DNA from 3 places in the Streptomyces sp. NPDC006544 genome. Region 1 is predicted to be linked to each of the others. Evidence: riboswitches for the same ligand, from Rfam matches in the RefSeq annotation. Region 1 holds a riboswitch; each other region holds the start of a gene.
The links. A riboswitch is a leader RNA that binds a small molecule or an ion and turns the genes downstream of it on or off. The one in region 1 is predicted to bind thiamine pyrophosphate.
Positions count from the first base shown of each region.

Region 2: another riboswitch for thiamine pyrophosphate. It lies ahead of thiC (phosphomethylpyrimidine synthase ThiC); the one in region 1 lies ahead of thiO (glycine oxidase ThiO).
Region 3: another riboswitch for thiamine pyrophosphate. It lies ahead of ABZY44_RS13840 (thiamine ABC transporter substrate-binding protein); the one in region 1 lies ahead of thiO (glycine oxidase ThiO).

Region 1 covers NZ_JBEXOV010000028.1:1,271-8,762, forward strand. The annotation lists gene ABZY44_RS15725 (FAD-dependent oxidoreductase) at 1-649, opposite strand, end outside; TPP riboswitch at 758-870, shown strand; gene thiO (glycine oxidase ThiO) at 868-2,091, shown strand; gene thiS (sulfur carrier protein ThiS) at 2,088-2,288, shown strand; gene ABZY44_RS15740 (thiazole synthase) at 2,303-3,097, shown strand; gene pknB (Stk1 family PASTA domain-containing Ser/Thr kinase) at 3,206-5,101, shown strand; gene ABZY44_RS15750 (deoxyribonuclease IV) at 5,109-5,981, shown strand; gene ABZY44_RS15755 (DUF4396 domain-containing protein) at 6,075-6,620, shown strand; gene ABZY44_RS15760 (sulfite oxidase-like oxidoreductase) at 6,644-7,276, opposite strand; gene bfr (bacterioferritin) at 7,450-7,492, shown strand, end outside.
Region 2 covers NZ_JBEXOV010000017.1:24,869-32,360, reverse strand. The annotation lists gene ABZY44_RS11145 (glycosyltransferase) at 1-735, shown strand, start outside; gene ABZY44_RS11140 (aldo/keto reductase) at 732-1,781, opposite strand; gene thiC (phosphomethylpyrimidine synthase ThiC) at 1,924-3,711, opposite strand; TPP riboswitch at 3,706-3,850, opposite strand; gene ABZY44_RS11130 (YibE/F family protein) at 3,890-5,347, shown strand; gene ABZY44_RS11125 (SsgA family sporulation/cell division regulator) at 5,556-6,005, opposite strand; gene ABZY44_RS11120 (helix-turn-helix domain-containing protein) at 6,102-6,890, opposite strand; gene ABZY44_RS11115 (DUF5326 family protein) at 7,142-7,369, opposite strand.
Region 3 covers NZ_JBEXOV010000023.1:34,598-42,089, reverse strand. The annotation lists gene ABZY44_RS13850 (ABC transporter ATP-binding protein) at 1-476, opposite strand, end outside; gene ABZY44_RS13845 (iron ABC transporter permease) at 476-2,092, opposite strand; gene ABZY44_RS13840 (thiamine ABC transporter substrate-binding protein) at 2,155-3,246, opposite strand; TPP riboswitch at 3,330-3,438, opposite strand; gene rlmN (23S rRNA (adenine(2503)-C(2))-methyltransferase RlmN) at 3,498-4,610, opposite strand; gene ABZY44_RS13830 (phosphatidate cytidylyltransferase) at 4,769-5,848, opposite strand; gene frr (ribosome recycling factor) at 5,848-6,405, opposite strand; gene pyrH (UMP kinase) at 6,520-7,299, opposite strand; gene tsf (translation elongation factor Ts) at 7,462-7,492, opposite strand, start outside.

The DNA of each region.
Region 1 (7,492 bases):
CGCCGGTCAGCAGGGAGGCGCCCGCCTGCGCGTACCAGCGCTCCATCGGCTCGGCGACCTCCGCGGGCAGGGCTCCGGCGAGCACCCGGTCGGCCGCCTCGACCACGGTCACCTCGCAGCCCGCCTCGCGCGCCGCCGTGGCGAACTCCGCGCCGATCCAGCCCGCGCCGACGACCACCACCGCGGATCCGGCCGCCAGCACGGGCCGCAGCCGGGCCGCGTCGTCCAGGGTGCGCAGCAGGTGCACGCCCGGGATCCCCTCGGCGCCGGGCAGGGTGAGCGGCCGCGCGCCGGTCGCCAGCACGAGGACCCCGTACGGGACCGGGCCCGCCTCGGTGTCCAGCTCGCGCTCGGCGGCCCGCAGGCCGGTGACCTCGACCCCGAGCCTCAGTTCGATGTCGAGCCCCTCGAAGTCGACGTCGAAGGCCGAGTCCTCGGCTTTGCCGAGGAGGACCGCCTTGGACAGCGGGGGGCGGTCGTAGGGCTGGTGGGGTTCGGCGCCCAGGAGGGTGACGGGGCCGGTCCAGCCCTGTTCCCGCAGGGCGACCGCGGTCTGCACCCCGGCCATGCCGGCGCCGACCACGACGACGGCGCGCTGGGTGTGTTCGGTCTGTTCCGTCTGCTCGCTCACCCGGCCCACCCTAACCATCTGACGGCCCGTCAGGAATAGCGGTCGGGCAGCGCGCGCCGCCCGGGCGGGCTCCGGGACCGGGGAGGCAGCCTTACCCGCCCCCGGCCCCGGCGTTACTCTGGCCACCGAACCTATCGCGGGAGTCCGGGCGCACCGGGCTGAGAGGGAGGCTGGCCGGCCTCCGACCGTACGAACCTGATCCGGGTCATGCCGGCGAAGGGAGGGGCTGGACGCCCATGCATCCATCCGTGCACACGACCGTGCATCCATCCGCGCACCCACCGAGGAAGAGCCGCAGTTCCGGCTACGACGTCCTCGTCGTCGGGGGCGGCATCATCGGCCTGGTCACCGCCTGGCGGGCGGCCCGCGCCGGGCTGCGCACCGCCCTCGCCGATCCGGCGCCCGGCGGCGGCGCCGCGCAGGTCGCGGCGGGCATGCTCGCCGCCGTCACCGAGCTGCACTACGGCGAGGAGACCCTGCTCGGCCTCAACCTCGCCTCCGCCGCCCGCTACCCGCAGTTCGCCGCCGAACTGGCCGACGCCAGCGGCGGCATGGACATCGGCTACCGCGCCTGCGGCACCCTCGCCGTGGCCCTCGACGCCGACGACCGCCTCCACCTGCGCGAACTGCACGCGCTCCAGCGCCGCTGCGGCCTGGAGTCGCAGTGGCTGACCGGCCGCGAGTGCCGCCGCCTGGAGCCGATGCTGGCCCCGGGCGTACGCGGCGGCCTGCGCGTGGACGGCGACCACCAGGTCGACCCCCGCCGGCTCGCGGCCGCACTGCTCGCCGCCTGCGAGCGTGCCGGGGTGTCCTTCCACCGGGCGACCGCGTCCCGGCTGCTGACCGGTGCCGACCGGGCGGTCGGCGCGGTCCTCGACGACGGGGACGCCACGGAGCTGCGTGCCGACCAGGTGGTCCTGGCGGCGGGCTCGCTCAGCGGCCGGCTGGACGGCGTGCCGCCGCAGGTCGTGGCCCCCGTACGGCCGGTGAAGGGCCAGGTGCTGCGGCTCGCGGTGCCGCCCGCGTACGCGCCGTTCCTGTCCCGGACCGTACGGGCCGTCGTGCGCGGCAGCCACGTCTACCTGGTGCCGCGCGAGAACGGCGAACTCGTCATCGGCGCCACCAGCGAGGAACTCGGCTGGGACACCACCGTCACCGCGGGCGGGGTCTACGAGCTCCTGCGCGACGCCCACGAGCTGGTGCCCGGCATCACCGAGCTCCCGCTGGTGGAGACCCGGGCCGGGCTGCGGCCCGGTTCGCCGGACAACGCCCCGCTGCTCGGCCCCACCGACCTGCCGGGCCTGCACCTGGCCACCGGGCACTACCGCAACGGGGTCCTGCTGACCCCGCTGACCGGCGACGTCATGGCGCAGCTGCTGACCACCGGCGAACTGCCGGAGATCGCCCGCCCCTTCACCCCGCGCCGTTTCGCCCTCACGCGACAGGAGTCGTACGCATGACCATCTCCGTCAACGGCGAGCCGCTCGAGGTCGAGGCCGGCACGATGCTCGCGGCCGTGGTCGCCACCCTCACCCAGGCCACCAGGGGCGTCGCCGCGGCCCTCAACGAAACCGTGGTGCCGCGCGGCCAGTGGCCCTACACCTCCGTGTCGGAGGGCGACCGCGTCGAGGTCCTCACCGCGGTCCAGGGAGGCTGATCCGGATGGCGGACATGTCGGACGACGTATTCACCCTGGGCGGCCGGACCTTCTCCTCGCGCCTGGTCATGGGCACGGGCGGGGCCCCGAGCCTGGACCTCCTGGAGCGGGCCCTGGCCGCGTCGGGCACGGAACTCACCACGGTCGCGATGCGGCGCCTCGACCCGACGGTCCAGGGCTCGGTGCTCTCCGTCCTGACCCGGCTCGGGATCGCGGTCCTGCCCAACACGGCGGGCTGCTTCACGGCGGGCGAGGCCGTGCTGACGGCCCGGCTGGCGCGCGAGGCCCTCGGTACCGACTGGATCAAGCTGGAGGTCGTCGCGGACGAGCGGACGCTGCTGCCCGACGGGGTCGAGCTGCTGGACGCGGCGGAGATCCTGGTCGACGAGGGCTTCACGGTCCTGCCCTACACGAACGACGACCCGGTGCTCGCGCGGAAGCTCGAGGACGTGGGGTGCGCGGCGATCATGCCGCTCGGGTCTCCGATCGGCTCCGGGATGGGCATCCGCAACCCGCACAACTTCGAGCTGATGATCGAACGGGCGGGCGTGCCGGTCATCCTCGACGCGGGGGCCGGGACCGCCTCGGACGCCGCGCTGGCCATGGAACTGGGGTGCGCCGCGGTCATGCTGGCCTCGGCGGTGACCCGCGCGCAGTCCCCGGTGCTGATGGCCGCCGCGATGCGGGACGCCGTTTCGGCGGGGCGCCTGGCCTTCCGCGCGGGCCGCATCCCGCAGCGCCGCTTCGCGGAGGCCTCCTCGCCGGTGGAGGGCCGCGCCGCCCTCGACCCGGAACGCCCGGCGTTCTGAGGCCCGCGGGGCCGCGGGCCGCGGCCCCGCGGGCGGTCACGTCACAGCTGCGCTGCAACCGTCCGGTACCCGGCTCGGACCCGAGCGCGGCCCTCGTAGAATCTCCGGGTGGACACGACCCTGGATGACCCCCTCGTCGGGCGGACGCTCGACGGCCGCTACCGCGTGGACGCCCGCATCGCGGCCGGCGGCATGGCCACGGTCTACCGGGCCGTCGACACCCGCCTCGACCGGATCCTCGCGCTGAAGGTGATGCACCCGGCCCTCGCGGCCGACGGCGCCTTCGTCGACCGGTTCATCCGCGAGGCCAAGTCCGTCGCCCGCCTCGCCCACCCCAACGTCGTGGCCGTCTTCGACCAGGGCACGGACGGGCCGTACACCTACCTCGCCATGGAGTACGTCTCCGGCTGCACCCTGCGCGACCTGCTGCGCGAGCGCGGCGCGCTCCAGCCCCGCGCGGCCTTCGACATCCTCGAACCGGTCCTCGCCGCCCTCGGCGCCGCGCACCGGGCCGGCTTCGTCCACCGCGACATGAAGCCCGAGAACGTACTGATCGGCGACGACGGCCGCGTGAAGGTGGCCGACTTCGGGCTGGTCCGGTCGGTCGACGCCGTCACGAACACCACCGGCTCCATCCTCGGCACCGTCTCCTACCTCGCACCCGAGCAGATCCAGAACGGGGTCACCGACACCCGCGTGGACGTCTACGCCTGCGGGGTCGTGCTCTACGAGATGCTCACCGGCAGCAAGCCCCACACCGGCACCAACCCCGCGCAGGTCCTCTACCAGCACCTCAACGAGGACGTCCCGCCGCCGTCGGCCGCCGTCCCCGGACTGTCCGCCGCGCTGGACGAGCTCGTCGCGTACGCCACCGCGCGCGATCCCGAGCTGCGCCCGTACGACGCGGCCGCGCTCCTCGGGCTGGCCATCGACGCCCGCGCGCAGCTCGTCGAGGCCGAGCTGGACGCCGCGCCGCCGCAGGCGCGGGCCGCCGAGCGGACCGCCGCCGAGGACCGCACCAGCGTGATCGCCCGGCCGGTGGAGCCGGCCGTCTCCCACACCTCCCGGCTCGCGTCCCCGCCGCTGCCGCCTGCCTCGTCGGGACCGCGGATACGCCGCCGCGGCATGCTGCTCGTCGTGGTCGGCGTCCTGCTCGCCCTCGGCTTCGGCACCGGCGTCTGGTACATCAGCTCGGGTCAGTTCACCAAGGTCCCCAACCTGCTCGGCAAGAGCGAGGCGGAGGCCAAGTCCCAGCTGTCGGCGGCCGGCCTCGGAGTGAAGCGGGTCGACCGGAAGTTCAGCAACGGCTTCGCCAAGGGGACGGTGATGAACACCGATCCCGCCGGCGGCAAGCGCATCCGCGGCAACGCCGCGGTCGTCGTCACCATCTCGCGCGGCCCCGAGGTCGTCGCGGTGCCCAACCTGAAGGGCAAGCCGCTGGAGGCGGCGAAGGCGGAGCTGACCTCGGCCGGTCTCGCCCTCGGGATCGTCACGCAGGCCTTCAGCCAGGACGTCGCCCAGGGCTCGGTGATCAGTACGGACCCGGCGGCGGACGGCCCGAAGCGCGCCCTCGACACCGCGGTCTCGATGGTGGTCAGCAAGGGCCGGCCGGTGCCGGTCCCGAGCGTCGCCGGCAAGCCCCTCGACCAGGCCAAGGCCGCTCTGGAGGGGCTCGGCCTGAAGGTGGAGACCTCTCCCGAGCAGGTCAATTCCCCCTCCCCCGCCGGTACGGTCGCCAACCAGTCGGTGGCGGCCGGCTCCCAGGCCGCGGCCGGCGACGCGGTGATGCTCACCGTGTCCAAGGGCCCCCGCCAGATCCCGGTGCCGGACGTCACCGGCCAGGAGGCGGACGCGGCCCGCAAGGCCCTGGAGGGGCTGGGCTTCAAGGTGAAGGTCGACAAGCCCTTCCCCTTCTTCAGCAACACCATCGAATCCCAGTCGGTACCCGGCGGCCAGAGCGCCGCCGAGGGCAGCACGATCACCATCAGGACCAAGGGGCTGTAGCACCGCCATGAGCCATTCGACACGCCGCAACCCCGTGGGCGGGCACGTCCCCGTGGCGGGCGGGCTGGCCTCGGTCGGCCTGGCCTACGCCCGCGAGATGGGCGCCGAGGCCGTCCAGGTCTTCGTCGCGAACCCGCGCGGCTGGGCCACCCCGGCCGGCAACCCGGCGCAGGACGAGCTGTTCCGTGCGAGCTGCGCGGCCGAGTCGGTCCCGGCGTACGTGCACGCCCCCTACCTGATCAACTTCGGCTCGCACACCGAGGCGACCGTGGAGAAGTCGGTGGAGTCCCTGCGGCACTCGCTGCGCCGGGCCCGGGCGATCGGGGCGCTCGGGGTGGTCGTCCACACCGGCTCGGCGACCGGGGGCCGCCCGCGCGAGGCGGCGTACGCGCAGGTCAGGGAGCACATGCTGCCGCTGCTGGACGAGCTGACGCACGACGACGACCCGTTCCTGCTGCTCGAGTCGACGGCCGGGCAGGGCTCCTCGCTGTGCTCGCGGACCTGGGACTTCGGCCCGTACTTCGACGCGCTCGACCACCATCCGAAGCTCGGGATCTGCCTGGACACCTGCCACGTCTTCGCCGCCGGGCACGACCTGGCCGAGCCGGGCGGGACGAAGCAGACGCTGGACCTGCTGGTGGACACCGTGGGCGAGGGCCGGCTGAAGCTGGTCCACGCGAACGACTCCAAGGAGGGCGTGGGCGCCCACAAGGACCGGCACGAGAACATCGGGCGGGGCCACATCGGCCGGGACGCCTTCGCGGAACTGTTCACGCATCCGGCGATGGAGGGCGTCCCCCTGATCACGGAGACTCCCGGCGGCAAGGAAGGGCACGCGGCGGACGTGGCACTGCTGAAGGAGCTCCGCGGTCTCGGATAGCCCGAGGAATACCCCAGGGGGGTATACGGTTGTGTCCTACGCCGACAGAGCCGCCGCTCGGGTCTTCCCGGGTCTTCCCATCAGGGGGTCGTCATGGAGCAGGCGCACGAGCACGAGCACGACCACCACCACCACCACGGACACGACGAGCACCACCGGCACCAGGGGCCCGACGGACACCCGGACGGGCACCGCACCGCGAAGGTCAGCTGGGCGACGGCGGCGAGGGCCACCCTGCACTGCCTGACCGGGTGCGCCATCGGCGAGGTGCTCGGCATGGTCATCGGCACCGCGCTCGGCTGGGAGAACCTCCCCACCACGGTCCTTGCCATCGCCCTGGCGTTCTTCTTCGGCTACGCGCTCACCGTCCGCGCGGTCCGCGCGGCCGGCGTGGACCTCCGTACGGCCGTCCGGGTGGCTCTGGCGGCGGACACCCTTTCGATCGCCGTCATGGAGCTGATCGACAACGGGGTGATCGTCCTGTGGCCGGGCGCCATGGACGCCGGGCTCTCGGACGCGCTGTTCTGGTTCGCCCTCGCGATCTCGCTGGCCCTGGCCTTCGTCGTCACGACCCCCGTCAACCGGTGGATGATCGGCCGCGGCCAGGGGCACGCCGTCGTCCACCGGTACCACCACTGAGCGAGGGGGCGCGGGCGGCGGAGCTACAGCTCGGGGCCGTCCCCCGGCTCCTCCTGGTAGGAGTAGCGCTGTTCCCGCCAGGGGTCCCCGATGTTGTGGTAGCCGCGCTCCTCCCAGAAGCCGCGGCGGTCCGCCGTCATGTACTCGATGCCGCGGACCCACTTGGGGCCCTTCCACGCGTACAGGTGCGGCACGACGAGCCGCAGCGGGAAACCGTGTTCGGCGGTGAGCAGTTCACCGCCCTGGTGGGTGGCGAAGAGGGCCCGCTCGGAAGAGAAGTCCGCGAGGCGCATGTTGGAACTGAAGCCGTACTCGGCCCAGACCATCACGTGCGTGACCTGGGGGGACGGCGGAGCGAGACCGAGGATCGCGCGGGTGAGCACCCCGCCCCACTCGGCGCCGGTCATGCTGAACTTCGTCACGCAGTGCAGGTCCGCGACGACGGAATCGAACGGCAGGGCCGCGAACTCCTCGTGGTTCCAGCAGTGCTTCTCGCCGTCGGCGGTCGCGCCGAAGACGCGGAACTCCCAGCGGTCCGGCTTGAACTTGGGCACCGGCCCGTAGTGGGTGACCGGCCAGCCTCGCTGCAAACGCTGCCCCGGGGGAAGCTCCAGCTGCTCTGATCCCGGAGATTCCCGGCTTTCCGGCTGACCCATGACTCCATGGTGACAGACGTGGCGGGGTGGTCACGACCAGGTACGGGCCGATTCGGGCAAGTCACGGCAACTCCCACTAAGGAGGCACTTACTGGACTGCCTCGGGCGGCGGTGCGAGGATGCGCGCACCTGCCCAGTCACATTGCTGACATTGCTTGGAAGGAGCCTCTGCGATGCAGGGCGACCCCGAGGTCCTCGAGTTCTTGAACGAGCAGC
Region 2 (7,492 bases), on a different contig from region 1:
CTCACCTGCGACCGCCGCGACGAGAACGACCAGCGGCCGGGAGTGCAGGAGAACCTGGACGTCCTGGCCATCGAGGACCACGCCGACGGCGGCTCCCGTCACGACAAGTTCGAGCGGGACGCCCGTCTGCTCGGAGCCGAGCTCCAACGGGACCCCTCGAACTCCCGCACCGTCTTCTACCTCGCTCAGACACGTCGTGACATGGGCGACGCGGCCGGCGCCATCGAGCTCTACGAGCGTCGCGCCTCCATGGGCGGGTGGAACGAGGAGGTCTACTACGCCCTGCTCCAAGTCGGCTTCCTGCACGGCGAGTCCGGCGACTGGCCCGCTGCCATGGACGCCTTCACCCGAGCCTGGGAGTCACGGCCCGTCCGGTTGGAAGCCTGCTACGAACTCGCCTCCAGGCTCCGGCTCCTGGGCCGCCACCACACCGCGCACGCGATCACCCGGGCCGTACTGGACCAGCCGGTCCCGGATGACCTCCTCTTCGTCCAGCCCTGGGTGTACCGGTGGGGGCTGCTCTTCGAGCACTCCATCACCGCCTACTGGGTCGGCGACATGGCCGCCTCGCTCTACGCCTGCGACCGTCTGCTCGCCCTACCCGACCTGCCGGAGCTCTACCGCCGTCAGACGGAAGTCAATCGCGGCTTCGCGGCGAGCCACGTTTCACGTGAAACATCGGTCCCTGTTTCACGTGAAACATCGGAGCGGTCCACGGCCGCGGGCCAGAGCTAGCCGGCGGATCGGTCTGCCAACGCCCGCCTGCGCTGTGCGACATCCGTCAGCGACGGCGGGCGCCAGGCTCCATCGGGGTGGTACAGGTTCCGGCCGGGCTCCACGATCGCGTCGATCCGGTCAAGAGCCGCGTCCTCCAGGACCAGCCCGGCGCCCTTCACCAGGGCCTCCAGCTGCTCCATGGTCCGGGGACCGATGATCACCGACGTGACGGCCGGGTGGGCCAGAGGGAAGGCCACGGCCAGCTCCGGAAGCGTGCAGCCGAGGGAGTCGGCGAGTTCGACCAGCTGCTCCACCGCTTCCAGCTTCGCGACATTGCCCGGGATCGCGGGGTCGAAGCGGGCCGGCGTCAGCGCGGCTCGCCCGGAGGTGAGATCGACGTCACCACCGAGGCGGTACTTACCGCTCAGGAACCCCGACGCGAGCGGACTCCAGGTCAGGACGCCCATTCCGTAGCGCCGGGCCACGGGCAGTACGTCGGTCTCGATCCCGCGGGCGAGGATCGAGTACGGCGGCTGCTCGGTGCGGAACCTCGGCAGGGCCCGCCGCTCGGCGACGTGATGCGCCTCGACGATCTCCTGGGCCGGGAAGGTGGAGCAACCGAAGGCCCGTATCTTTCCCGCCCGCACCAGATCGCCGAGAACCGACAGGGTTTCCTCGACGTCCGTTCCCTGATCAGGTCGGTGCACCTGGTAGAGGTCGATCCAGTCGGTGTCCAGCCTCCGCAGGCTGTCCTCGACCTCGCGCACGATCCAGCGCCGTGAGTTCCCGCTGCGGTTGCGGCCCTCGCCCATCTGGAAATGCACCTTGGTGGCGAGTACGACATCGTCCCGCCGGCCCTTGAGGGCCTTGCCCACGATCGTCTCGGACTCACCGGCTGAGTACATGTCCGCGGTGTCCACGAAGTTGATCCCGTGATCGAGCGCGGCATGGATGATCCGTGCGCACTCCTCGTGATCGGGATTCCCCACCGCCCCGAACATCATCGTCCCGAGGCAATGCGCGCTGACCTCGATGCCGGTCCCACCCAGAATTCGGTATCGCATGCTCATGGATGCGCACTGTAGGAGCTGGAGCACACTCCAGCACAAGCCTCCTCCGCGGACCGGCGGTGAAAGGCGAAGCGCGACGGCCCGTGACTCCCCCCGGGGCCACGGGACGCCGCGCTCGGCTCGGGCAGGCGACCGGTCAGTCGGCCAGCGGCAGGTAGACCCGGTTGCCCGAGGCCGCGAACTCCGCGGACTTCTCCGCCATGCCGGCCTGGATCTCATCCGCCTTCAGGTCGCCGCCGTGCTCGCGCCGGATGTCCTGCGAGATCTTCATCGAGCAGAACTTCGGACCGCACATGGAGCAGAAGTGCGCGGTCTTGGCCGGCTCGGCCGGGAGGGTCTCGTCGTGGAACGAGCGGGCCGTGTCCGGGTCGAGGGCCAGGTTGAACTGGTCCTCCCAGCGGAACTCGAACCGCGCGTCCGACAGGGCGTCGTCCCACTCCTGGGCGCCCGGGTGGCCCTTGGCCAGGTCCGCCGCGTGCGCGGCGATCTTGTAGGTGATGACGCCGGTCTTCACGTCGTCGCGGTTCGGCAGGCCCAGGTGCTCCTTGGGCGTGACGTAGCAGAGCATCGCCGTGCCCCACCAGGCGATCATCGCCGCGCCGATGCCCGAAGTGATGTGGTCGTAAGCGGGCGCGACGTCCGTGGTCAGCGGGCCAAGCGTGTAGAACGGCGCCTCTTCGCAGATCTCCTGCTGGAGGTCGATGTTCTCCTTGATCTTGTGCATCGGGACGTGCCCGGGGCCCTCGATCATGGTCTGCACGTGGTGGCGCTTGGCGATCGTGTTCAGCTCGCCCAGTGTCTTCAGCTCCGCGAACTGCGCCGCGTCGTTGGCGTCCGCGATGGAACCGGGGCGCAGTCCGTCACCCAGCGAGTACGTGACGTCGTACGTCGCAAGGATCTGGCAGAGCTCCTCGAAGTTCGTGTAGAGGAAGTTCTCCTTGTGGTGCGCCAGGCACCACGCGGCCATGATCGAACCGCCTCGCGAGACGATGCCCGTCTTCCGGCGCGCGGTCAGCGGGACGTACGACAGCAACACGCCGGCGTGGACCGTCATGTAGTCGACGCCCTGCTCGGCCTGCTCGATGACCGTGTCCTTGTAGATCTCCCAGGTCAGGTCCTCGGCGCGGCCGTCGACCTTCTCCAGCGCCTGGTACAGGGGCACGGTGCCGATCGGGACGGGGGAGTTGCGCAACACCCACTCGCGGGTGGTGTGGATGTTGCGGCCCGTCGAGAGGTCCATGACCGTGTCGGCGCCCCACTTGGTCGCCCAGGTCATCTTGTCGACCTCCTCCTCGATGGAGGAGGTGACCGCGGAGTTGCCGATGTTGGCGTTGACCTTCACCAGGAACCGCTTGCCGATGATCATCGGCTCGATCTCGGGGTGGTTCACGTTCACGGGCATGACCGCGCGGCCTGCGGCGATCTCCTCGCGGACGACCTCGGGGGAGACGTTCTCGCGGATCGCGACGTACTCCATCTCCGGGGTGATCTCGCCCCGGCGGGCGTACGCGAGCTGCGTGACGGCGGCCCCGCCCCGGCCCCGGCGGGGCTGGCGCGGACGGCCCGGGAACACCGCGTCGAGGTTCTTGAGACCACCGCGCGGCGAAGTGTGCTTGATGCCGTCGTCCTCGGGGCGCGCGGGGCGGCCCGCGTATTCCTCGGTGTCGCCGCGGCCGATGATCCAGTTCTCGCGCAGCGGCGCGAGGCCCCGGCGCACATCGGTCTCGATCTGCGGGTCGGTGTACGGACCGGACGTGTCGTAGAGCGTCACGTCCTTGCCGTTGGTGAGATGCACTTGGCGAACCGGCACCCGGATGTCGGGGCGGGAGCCCGCCACATATCCCTTGTGCCAGCCGGGCTGGCGCTCGGTCTGGCCGTCGGCGTCCTGGCTGACGGCAGGCGTGTGTGCGTCCTGAATGGTCATGTGACCTAATCTCCCTACGCCGGCATTACCCGGTAACAGGTTCGGCGGTCGACGCAGCCTCCTCCCGTACGCATCTTCATGTGCGAACGGTGATCAGCGCCCTCTCAGCCCGGTGCTCCGAGCTCCCGCGTTGTGCAAAGTAGCCCCCACGCTAGCGTCATCTGTGGCGTGCTGAACAGTGGGCCCCCTCATCTCTTGCGATGATCGGCCGGTGACGTCCTCGCCGCAGCCCCTCACCGAGCCCACAGATCCCGATGGTCACACCGGCCACCTCCAACACCCGCACGCGGAGCCCGGACACCCGTCGGGACATGCGCCCGGCCACGCATCCGGGCACTCCCACGGGCATTCCCACAGCCACGGACCGGCGGCCCCCGTCTCCAAGCACCTGCGCAAGGTGATCGCGGCCGTACTGATCCCCTTCGCCGCCGCCGTCGTGATCGGCATGGCCGTGCTCTGGCCGGGCGGTGCCCCGGCCCACGAACGTTCCGGGGTCGGCTTCGACCGCCAGACCCAGCAGGGCGAGGTCGTCTCGATCCAGCAGGTCGACTGTAAATCGGTGAATGCCGCACAGGTGCCGGCCACCGGGGACACCTCCACGCCCGAGGGCCGCGAGGCCCTGGCCGAGCAGACGGGCGCGTGCAAGAAGGCCACGGTCGAGGTGAGCACCGGTCCGGACAAGGGCCGCGCGTTCGTCGAGATCGTCCAGCCCGGCGCACCGCGGCAGTTGACGAAGGGCCAGGAAGTGGTGGTCGCCTACGCCCCGGACGCGCCCCGCGACCTCCAGTACTCCGTGATCGACGTGAACCGTAAGTTCCCGATGGCCGTACTGGCCGGCATTTTCGCCCTCGCGGTCGTCCTCGTCGGGCGGATGCGCGGGGTGTTCGCGCTCATCGCACTCGTCGTCAGCTTCGGCGTACTGACCCTCTTCATCCTGCCGGCGATCCTTCAGGGTTCGAATCCGCTGGTCGTGGCGGTGGTGGGGGCGAGCGCGATCATGCTGATCGCGCTCTACATGTGCCACGGCCTGACCGCCCGCACCTCGGTCGCGGTCCTCGGCACCATCGTCTCGCTGGTGCTGATCGGCGTGCTGGGCTCGGCGTTCATCGACTGGGCGTTCCTGAGCGGAAACACCGACGACAACACCGGGCTGATCCACGGGCTCTACCCGCACATCGACATGAGCGGTTTGCTGCTTGCGGGTGTCATCATCGGATCGCTCGGCGTACTCGACGACGTGACGGTCACCCAGACGTCGGCCGTCTGGGAACTCCACCAGGCCGACCCGTCGATGGGCCCTCGCCAGCTGTACCGAGCAGGCATCCGGATCGGTCGGGACCACATCGCCTCGGTGGTCAACACCCTGGTTCTGGCTTACGCGGGCGCCGCGTTGCCGCTCCTGCTGCTCTTCTCGATCGCGAACAGCAGCATGGGCTCGGTGGCCAACAGCGAGCTGGTCGCGGAGGAGATCGTACGGACCCTCGTGGGCTCGATCGGACTGGTGGCCTCGGTTCCCGTGACGACGGCACTGGCCGCCCTCGTGGTCTCCGCCGACCGGGCGGAATCGCCGTCGCCGGCAGCCGCAGTGGCCGCGGGTCCGCTGCGCGGCGGCCGGGGCCGCCGCCGCAAGCGGTGAGCGGTAAGAGGTGAGAGGCGAGCACTGATCGGCGGACCGGCGGGCGCGGGCGGTCAGGTCGCGGGCGCGGTCCGTCGTACGGCACGGCGGGTCCGGAGCACTCGGCGTGCCGGCGCGCCGCTCCGTGGTGCGGTCTTCACGGTGTCGGCCCCCACGGTGTCGGTCCCGGCGCTGCGGTCCGTGTGGTGGGGCGTGCTGCTCGGCGCGGTCAGCCCGCGTTCTGCTCGTTCTGCTGCGATTCGGCGAGGATCTTGTCGAGCGCCTCGTCGAGGTTCTCCTCGAAGTCTCCGAGGTTGCGCTCCTGACCGAGCGGAACGATTCGGTCGGTGCGGTCGAGGAAGGCGACCAGCGGCGCCGCGCTCGCACGGAAGAGAGCCCTGTCCGAGCCCACCTGCAACCGGATGTGGACGTCGCACAGTTCCTCCGGATCGGTGGGGGCGATGTGGACGTCGCCGTCACCGCACGGCTTGTTGATGCCGTCGAGAAGCAGCTCCCGGCCGAACGCCCAGGTCACCGGCGCGTCTCCCGGAAGGTGAAAGGTCAGGCGGACTGCGTAGGGGTCACGAGCGTCGTACCGGAGTTCCACCGGGATCCGGAACGAGAGCTCCTCGGAAACGAGGAAGCTCATCATGACCTCTGCCTGTACCGAATCGCGCATTGCCTACCCCGCTGTAGTGGAAGTGGCCAGGAATGATCCCCCAGCGCCTCTTGACAAGAGTGGTGGAAGCGCATGCAGATCACAAGGAGTGAGTTTTCAGATACTGATAGAGAACGAGAGGGTACTCAACAGCGCGCCTACTTCACTCCGTAGTCGATCGACTACATACAGCAATCGATTCTCCTGGTGCAGGGGGAGAGAAATCGCCATGGTCGCGGCGGTGTCGCCGGCGGTGATCGGGATGGCCGCGCACACCGTGCCGAGGACGTACTCCTGCCTCTCCGTCACCGGCTGCATCCGCTCCATGGAGCCGATCCGCTGCTCCAGAGCGTGCTGGTCCGCCACCGTGTAGGGAGTGACGGCCTCGACCGGATGCCGGTCGAAATGGTCCTTGCGGGTCTTCTCGTCGAGCTGGCCGAGCAGGCACTGCCCGATGGCGTGCGCATGGCCGGTCTCGCGGAAATCGGCCCACTCCTCGCAGGCCGGATTGGCCGGAGTGTCCGATACGCCCACGACTTCGATTTCACCCTCACGGTAGACCGCGAAGTAGACGGGGGCCCCGACCGCGTCGCGGAAGTGCGCGAGCGAGTCGAGGATCATGCTGCGACGTTTCTGCTGGAGGCCGCCACCGGCCAGCCTGCCTGCGGCATCCCCCAGGAAGAAGACCCCGCTCTCCCGGCGCAGGTAGCCCTCGTGCGTCAGGGTGCGGAGCAGGTGGTACGCGGTGGGAAGCGGGAGCCCGGCCTCGCGTGCCAGTTGTTTCGCGGGGGCCCCCTCGCTATGGGAACCCGCCGCTTCCAGCAGCCTCAACGCCCTTTGTACCGAGCCGATCAGTGTCGGCACACCGGCATTGTGAACCGAAGACAAGAGCTCACCCCCTGGCATGGCGGCGGGCCTCGGAGGCCCGCCCCGCGGGGGCCTCCCCCGCGTGCGCCATGACTCCTGGGGGTCGTGCTCGGTGGCTGATGGGAAGAACCGCTGGTCAGGGCGGCAGTACCGGCTTTCGGTGCCCAGGGAACGGCACAGATTGCGACTCTATCGGCCGATTCCCGAGCTGTGACCGGTTTAGCCCCTCCCGTTCGCTCACCTGGGTTAATCCCGGTGTCAGCCCGGTAGGGGCCCGGCCGGCCCCCGTCCTACCACTCCCCGGCAGAGGACTTCGAACCGCGGCCGGTGAACTTCTTGACGATGAAGACCAGGCCGCCGACGAGAGCCACCAGGAGGAGCGCCTTGAAGACGAAGGTGATCAGCGCACCCAGGATGCTGGTGATCACACCGCCGAAGACGAAGAGGACCAGCAGCGGAACCGCGACCCACTTGACCCACCAGGGCATGCCCTCGAATATCCCTCGGATGCCTTCCATGTCCCCAACCTCTTCCTTGTCCGTGACTTCCTGCTGTCGATGCTAGGAGGCCACGGCCCGCTCCGGGGGCCCGTGAGCCCCCGGAGTCCCCTGATCCGCCCCCTAGGGGGACGGCTCCGCCAA
Region 3 (7,492 bases), on a different contig from region 1:
TCGTCCAGCATCAGGAGCCTCGGTGACGGCGCCAGCGCCCGCGCCAGCGCCACGCGCTGCTGCTCGCCGCCGGACAGCGAGGCCACCGCCCGGCCCTGGGCCCCGGGGAGGCCGACCAGCTCCAGGAGCTCCGCGACCCGGTTCCCGGAGGACGCCTTCGAGGAGCCCCGCATCCGCAGTCCGAACGCGATGTTCCCGCCCACGTCCCGGTGCGGGAACAGCTGGTGGTCCTGGAACATCAGGCCCACCCCCCGCTTGTGCACGGGCACGCCAGCCTGGTCGGCGCCGCCGAGCAGCACCCGCCCCCGCGCGACGGGCTGGAGCCCGGCCACCACCCGCAGCAGGGTGGACTTGCCGCTCCCGCTCGGCCCGAGCACGCACACGATCTCGTGCTCGGCGACCTTCAGGTCCACGGCGTCGACGACCGCCCGCTCACCGAAGCGGACCGACACCTCTTCCAGCTGAAGCAGTGTCATCAGAACTCTCCGGAAGTCTTGTCGGACCGCAGTCGCTCCAGCAGGAGCAGCGACACCGCGCACACCAGCATCAGGATCGTGCTCAGGGCCATCGCCTGCCCGTAGTTCATCTCCCCGGGCCGCCCCAGCAGCCGAGCGACCGCGACGGGCAGCGTCGGACGGTCGGGGCGCGCGATGAACACGGTCGCCCCGAACTCCCCGAGGGACACGGCGAAGGCGAAGCCCGCCGCGATCAGCAGGGCCCGGCGCACCATCGGCAGGTCCACCTCCCGCCAGGCCCGCAGCGGCGAGGCCCCGAGCACGGCGGCGGCCTCACGCAGCCGCGCGTCCACCGCCCGCAGCACGGGCAGCATGGTCCGTACGACGAAGGGGACGCCCACCAGCGCCTGGGCCAGCGGCACCAGGATCCACGAGGTCCGCAGGTCCAGGGGCGGCTCGTCCAGGGTGATGAGGAAGCCGAAGCCGACCGTCACGGCCGACACCCCGAGCGGCAGCATCAGCAGCACGTCGAAGCCCCGTACGAAGCGGCCCGCGCGCCGGGTCAGGGCGGCGGCCGCGAGTCCGCCGACGACCAGCGCGATGGCGGTGGCGGCGAGCGCGTACCGCAGGGAGTTCCAGACGGCCTCCAGCGGAGGCACCAGAAACGTCCCACCGCCCGCGCCGGCCTCCTGGAGCGCCCGGTAGAAGCCGAACCCGTGTCCGCCGGGGGCGTCCAGCGACCTCTCGACCAGCACGGCGAGGGGCGCCACGATCAGCAGCAGCACCGTCAGCAGGACCCCGCCGAGCAGGGAGCGCTGCGCCCAGCCGCGCGGCCGGTGCGCGGTGCGCGCCGGGTCGACGAGACGCAGCGCGGTCTCCCGTCGGCGCACGGTCCAGGCGTGCACGCCGAGGATCCCTCCGATGGCGGCGAACTGCACCATCGTCAGTACCGCGGCGGTCGACAGGTCCAGGAGCTGCGCGGTCTGCCGGTAGACCTCCACCTCCAGGGTGGAGTACGCGGGGCCGCCGAGGATCTGCACGACCCCGAAGGAGCTGAAGGTGAACAGGAACACCATGAGCGAGGCGGCGCCCACCGCCGGGACGAGCGCGGGCAGCGTCACCCGCCGCCAGGCGGCGAACCGCCCGGCGCCCAGCACCCGGGCGGCCTCCTCCTGGCGCGGGTCCAGCTGCGCCCACAGTCCGCCGACGGTCCGGACGACGACGGCGTAGTTGAAGAAGACGTGGGCGAGCAGGATCGCCCACACGGTCGTGTCGAGGCGGATCCCCCACACCTCGTCCAGCAGACCGCCGCGCCCCACCAGCGCCAGGAAGGCGGTGCCGACCACCACCGTGGGCAGGACGAAGGGCACGGTCACCAGCGCCCGCAGCAGCTGTTTGCCGGGGAACTCGAAGCGCGCGAAGACGTACGCGCCGGGGAGTGCGACCAGGAGGGTGAGCGCCGTCGACGCGAGCGCCTGCCAGGTGGTGAACCAGAGCACGTCGCCGATGTCGGGCCGGGCCAGCACCTCCCCGATCCGGCCGAACTGCCAGCCCTCGTCGGTCTTGAGCCCGCGTCCGACGATCGCGGCGACGGGGTAGGCGAAGAACAGCCCGAAGAAGACGAGCGGCACGGCCATCAGACCGAGCCTGACGGCCGTGGCCCGCCCGCTCTCCTTCGGTGCGGTGTGCACGGGTCCCGCTACTTCACGACGAGCGCGGACCAGGCCTTGACCCACTCGTCGCGGTTCTTCGCGATGGCGTCGGGGGTCACCGTCTCCGGCTTCTCGATCACGACGCCGTGCTTCGTGAACAGCTCCGGCAGCTTCGCGTCCCGGGTCACCGGGTTCACGAACATCTGGAGCGGCATGTCCTCCTGGAACTTCTTGGAGATCAGGAAGTCGAGGAGCGCCTTGCCGCCCTCCACGTTCTTCGCGCCCTTCAGCAGGCCCGCGAACTCGGTCTGCCGGAAGCAGGTACCCGTCGCGACGCCCGTGGGGGCCTCGGCCGGCTGCGGCTCGCCGTAGAGGACCTCGACCGGCGGGCTGGAGGCGTAGGAGACGACGAGCGGGCGGTCGCCCTTGGCCTTCTTGCCGCCGGCCGAGCCGGAGAACCGCTCGTTGTAGGCCTGCTCCCAGCCGTCGACGACCTCGACGCCGTTGGCCTTGAGCTTGCTCCAGTAGTCCTTCCAGCCGTCCTCGCCGTACTTGCCGGCGGAGGCGAGGAGGAAGCCGAGGCCGGGCGAGGAGGTCGCGGCGTTCTCGGTGACCAGCAGGTCCTTGTACTCGGGCTTGACGAGGTCGTCCAGCGTCTGCGGCGGGGCGAGCTTCTTGTCGGCGAAGTAGGCCTTGTCGTAGTTGACGCAGATGTCACCGGAGTCGACCGGGGTGACGCGGTGCTCCTTGTCGAGCACGAACTCGGGCTTCACGCCGGCGAGCCCCTCGGCCTCGTACGGCGTGAAGATGCCGTTGTCGAGTGCGCGGGAGAGGAGCGTGTTGTCCACGCCGAAGAAGACGTCGCCGCGCGGGGAGCCCTTGGTCAGGATCTCCTGGTTCAGCGCGGCGCCGGCGTCGCCCGACTTCAGGACCTTGACGCTGTAACCGCTCTGCTGCTCGAACTCCTTGAGGACCGTGTCGGTCACGTTGAAGGAGTCGTGCGAGACCAGGGTGATCGTCTTGGACCCGGGGGCGTCGCCCCCGGACTTGTCCTCGGCCTTGCCGCCGCAGGCGCTGAGCGTGCTGACGCCGAGCGCGGCCGCGAGCGCGACGCCCGCGAGCTTCTTGGTGGTGCTCACTGGTGATTCCTCCTGGGATGTCCAGGAGAAGACGCGGCCCTGCCCGGCGCTCTGTCGATCGGACGCCGGGCAGGGCGCAACAGCTTGAGTGGTGACCGAACTTCCTACCCCGAATGACCGGGGCGAGGTTCAGAGGGTCTGCGGTGACGGTTACCGCACTCTCAGCGCTGTGGCGCTCCCCTGTCGGAAATATGAAATTGGTTCGGCCACAGGGTACCCCGCGGCCGAATGCGCCCTTTCACTGGCGGAAACTAGCGCTCCGAGGCCGCGAGCTGGCCGCACGCCCCGTCGATCTCCTGGCCACGGGTGTCACGCACGGTCACCGGCACGCCGTGGCGGGCGATGGCCTCCACGAACGCCTTCTCGTCCTCGGGCCGCGAGGCGGTCCACTTCGAACCGGGCGTCGGGTTCAGCGGGATCAGGTTGACGTGCACGCGCTTGCCCTTGAGCAGCCTGCCGAGCAGGTCGCCCCGCCAGGCCTGGTCGTTGATGTCGCGGATCAGGGCGTACTCGATGGAGATCCGCCGGCCGGACTTCTCCGCGTACTCCCAGGCCGCGCCGAGCACCTCGCGCACGTTCCAGCGGGTGTTCACGGGCACGAGGGTGTCGCGCAGCTCGTCGTCCGGGGCGTGCAGGGAGACGGCGAGGCGGCACTTGAAGCCCTCGTCGGCGAACCGCAGCATGGCCGGGACGAGGCCGACGGTGGAGACGGTGATCCCGCGCTGGGACAGGCCCAGGCCGTCGGGCTCCGGGTCGGTGAGCCGGCGGATGGCGCCGACGACGCGGTTGTAGTTCGCGAGCGGCTCGCCCATGCCCATGAAGACGATGTTCGACAGGCGCGCCGGACCGCCGGGGACCTCTCCGTCGCGCAGCGCGCGCATGCCGTCGACGATCTGGTGGACGATCTCCGCGGTGGACAGGTTGCGGTCCAGGCCCGCCTGGCCGGTGGCGCAGAACGGACAGTTCATGCCGCACCCGGCCTGCGAGGAGATGCACATGGTCACCCGGTCGGGGTAGCGCATGAGCACGGACTCGACGAGCGTGCCGTCGTGCAGCTTCCACAGCGTCTTGCGGGTGGTGTCGTCGTCGCAGGAGATGTGCCGCAGGACGTTCATCAGGTCCGGCAGCAGCTCCTTCTGGAGCTTCTCGCGGGACGCGGCCGGGATGTCGGTCCACTCCGCCGGGTCGTGCGCGTACCGGGCGAAGTAGTGCTGCGAGAGCTGCTTGGCCCGGAACGGCTTCTCACCGATCGCGGCGACGGCCTCCCGGCGCTCCTCGGGGGTGAGGTCGGCGAGGTGCCGGGGCGGCTTCTTCGCTCCACGGGGGGCGACGAAAGTGAGCTCTCCCGGAACAGGGCGGGCCATGGCAGGTACTCCTTGTAAGACGAAAGGCGCGCCGCAGAAGCAGCACGCCCTTCAAGAGTAACCGCCCCGGCCCTGCCGAAGCCTTCCGTCGTACGCCGCCCCCACCCGGCGGAGCTCCGCCGATGAGGAGCCCGCGGCCGGGAGCCGCGCCGACCGGATCAGCCGGCGCCGACGAAGGCGGCGAGCAGCAGCCAGACCACCGGAGCCGTGGGAAGCAGCGAGTCCAGCCGGTCCATGATGCCGCCGTGGCCGGGCAGCAGCGTGCCCATGTCCTTGATGCCGAGGTCGCGCTTGATCATCGACTCGCCGAGGTCGCCCAGCGTGGCGCTGACGGCTACCGCGAAGCCCAGGACCAGGCCCTGCCACCACGAGCCCCCGTCGATCAGGAACTCCATGCACAGCGCGCCGGCCACCATCGCGAAGGCCACCGCTCCGAGGAGGCCCTCGCGGGTCTTGCCGGGGCTGATGCGCGGCGCGAGCTTGGTCTTGCCGAAGCGCCAGCCCACCGCGTAGGCCCCGGTATCGCTGACCACGGTCAGGACCAGGAAGGTGACGACCCGCTGCGGCCCGTCGTCGGCGGTGAGCAGCATCGCGACGAACGTGGCCAGGAAGGGCACGTAGAACGCCGCGAAGATGCCGGCGGTGACGTCCTTGAGGTAGTCCTCGGGCGGCTCGGTCATCCGCCAGACCAGGACGGCCAGCGCCGTCAGGGCCATGGCCACCCAGGCGCCCTCGGCCCCGCGGACGTACCCGGCGATGACCATCGCCGCGCCGCCGATCGCGAGCGGCACCAGGGGGGCCTTGATGCCCTTCTTCTCCTGGAGCCTGGAGGTGAGCTCCCACAGGCCGACGACGACCGCCACGACGACGACGCCGACGAAGACCGCCTTGACGATGAAGAGGGAAGCGAAGATCACCGCTCCGAGGCCGACGCCGACCCCTATGGCGGCCCGCAGATCCCGTCCCGCGCGCTTCTTCTGAGGCGGCGGAGTGGGGTCCTGCGGCGCCGACGAAGGCGGGGGCGACGGGGGGCTGGGCATGGGCTCCTGCGGCGGCGTCTCGGCGCGGAAGAGGGAGCCGCCGTCAGCGGCGGCCCCCCGATCGCGTGCTTCCCGGTCGTCGAAGTCACGGCCGGCGGCATCGGGCACGATGGGCATGGGCCGAGTGTGCGGGCCCACCTGCGCATCGTATGCGGGACCCGCCGGAACCGGCTCCGGCTGCCAGGAAGAGTCGTTCATCAGACTTCGAGGAGCTCGGCTTCCTTGTGCTTGAGCAGCTCGTCCACCTGCGCGACGTACTTCGCGGTGGTGTCGTCGAGCTCCTTCTCGGCGCGGCGCACTTCGTCCTCGCCGGCTTCCTTGTCCTTGACGAGCTTGTCGAGGGCGTCCTTCGCCTTGCGGCGGATGGCGCGGATCGACACCTTGGAGTCCTCGGCCTTGGTGCGCGCGACCTTGATGTACTCCTTGCGGCGGTCCTGCGTCAGCTCGGGGAAGGTCACCCGGATGATGCTGCCGTCGTTGCTCGGGTTGACACCGAGGTCCGAGTCGCGAATGGCCTGCTCGATGTTGCGCAGGGCGCTCTTGTCGAACGGGGTCACGATCGCCATGCGCGGCTCGGGAACCGAGAAGGAGGCGAGCTGGTTGATGGGCGTGATGGCGCCGTAGTACTCCGCCACGATCTTGTTGAACATCGCCGGGTGCGCACGACCGGTGCGAATCGCGGCGAAGTCTTCCTTGGCGACGACGACGGCCTTTTCCATCTTCTCCTCGGCCTCGAGGAGGATCTCTTCGGTCACCACGTGCTCCTGCATGTCAGAAATGGATGGTTCGGGCGGGCGGGGCCGGCGCGGCCCCGCGGGGCTCGGACCGGCGGCGGGTGCTCGGACCCGGAGTGCCCAGGTCCGGAGTGCTCAGGTCCGGGTGCCCTGGTCGCTCACGAGCGTGCCGATCTTCTCACCCTTGACCGCGCGGGCGATATTGCCCTCGGCGAGCAGTTCGAAGACCAGGATCGGCAGCTTGTTGTCGCGGCACAGCGTGATGGCGGTGGCGTCGGCGACCTTGAGGTCGCGGGAGAGCACCTCGCTGTACTCCAGCGCGTCGAACTTCACGGCGTCGGGGTTCTTCTTGGGGTCCGAGTCGTAGACCCCGTCGACGCCGTTCTTGCCCATGAGCAGGGCTTCCGCGTCGATCTCCAGGGCGCGCTGGGCGGCCGTGGTGTCGGTGGAGAAGTAGGGCATGCCCATGCCGGCGCCGAAGATGACGACGCGGCCCTTCTCCAGGTGTCGCACGGCGCGCAGCGGGATGTACGGCTCGGCGACCTGGCCCATGGTGATGGCGGTCTGGACCCGGGAGTCGATGCCCTCCTTCTCCAGGAAGTCCTGGAGTGCGAGGCAGTTCATGACGGTGCCGAGCATGCCCATGTAGTCGGACCGCGCCCGGTCCATGCCGCGCTGCTGGAGTTCGGCGCCGCGGAAGAAGTTGCCGCCGCCGATCACGATGGCGATCTCGGCGCCGTCGCGGACCACCGCGGCGATCTCGCGCGCGATGGCGTGGACGACGTCGGGGTCGACGCCCAGTCCTCCGCCACCGGAGAAGGCCTCGCCCGACAGCTTCAGCATGAAGCGGCGGCCCTTCTTGTCCTGGTCGCTCTTGTCGTCGGGAACGGTGTGGGTGTCCACGCCCTGATTCATGGAGATCTCCTCGTGCACATACGAAGAAGGCCATTGCCGGTGGGTCCTTGCGGTTCCCTCTACGGCAATGGCCTCCTCGTCAGATCTGCGGTCGTCCTGCGCGAACGCGGGCGACTGCTTCAGACCCTACCGGGGTCCGGTGTCCGTCGCGTACGGACGGACTCAGATGCCGACCTTGATGCGCGAGAAGCGC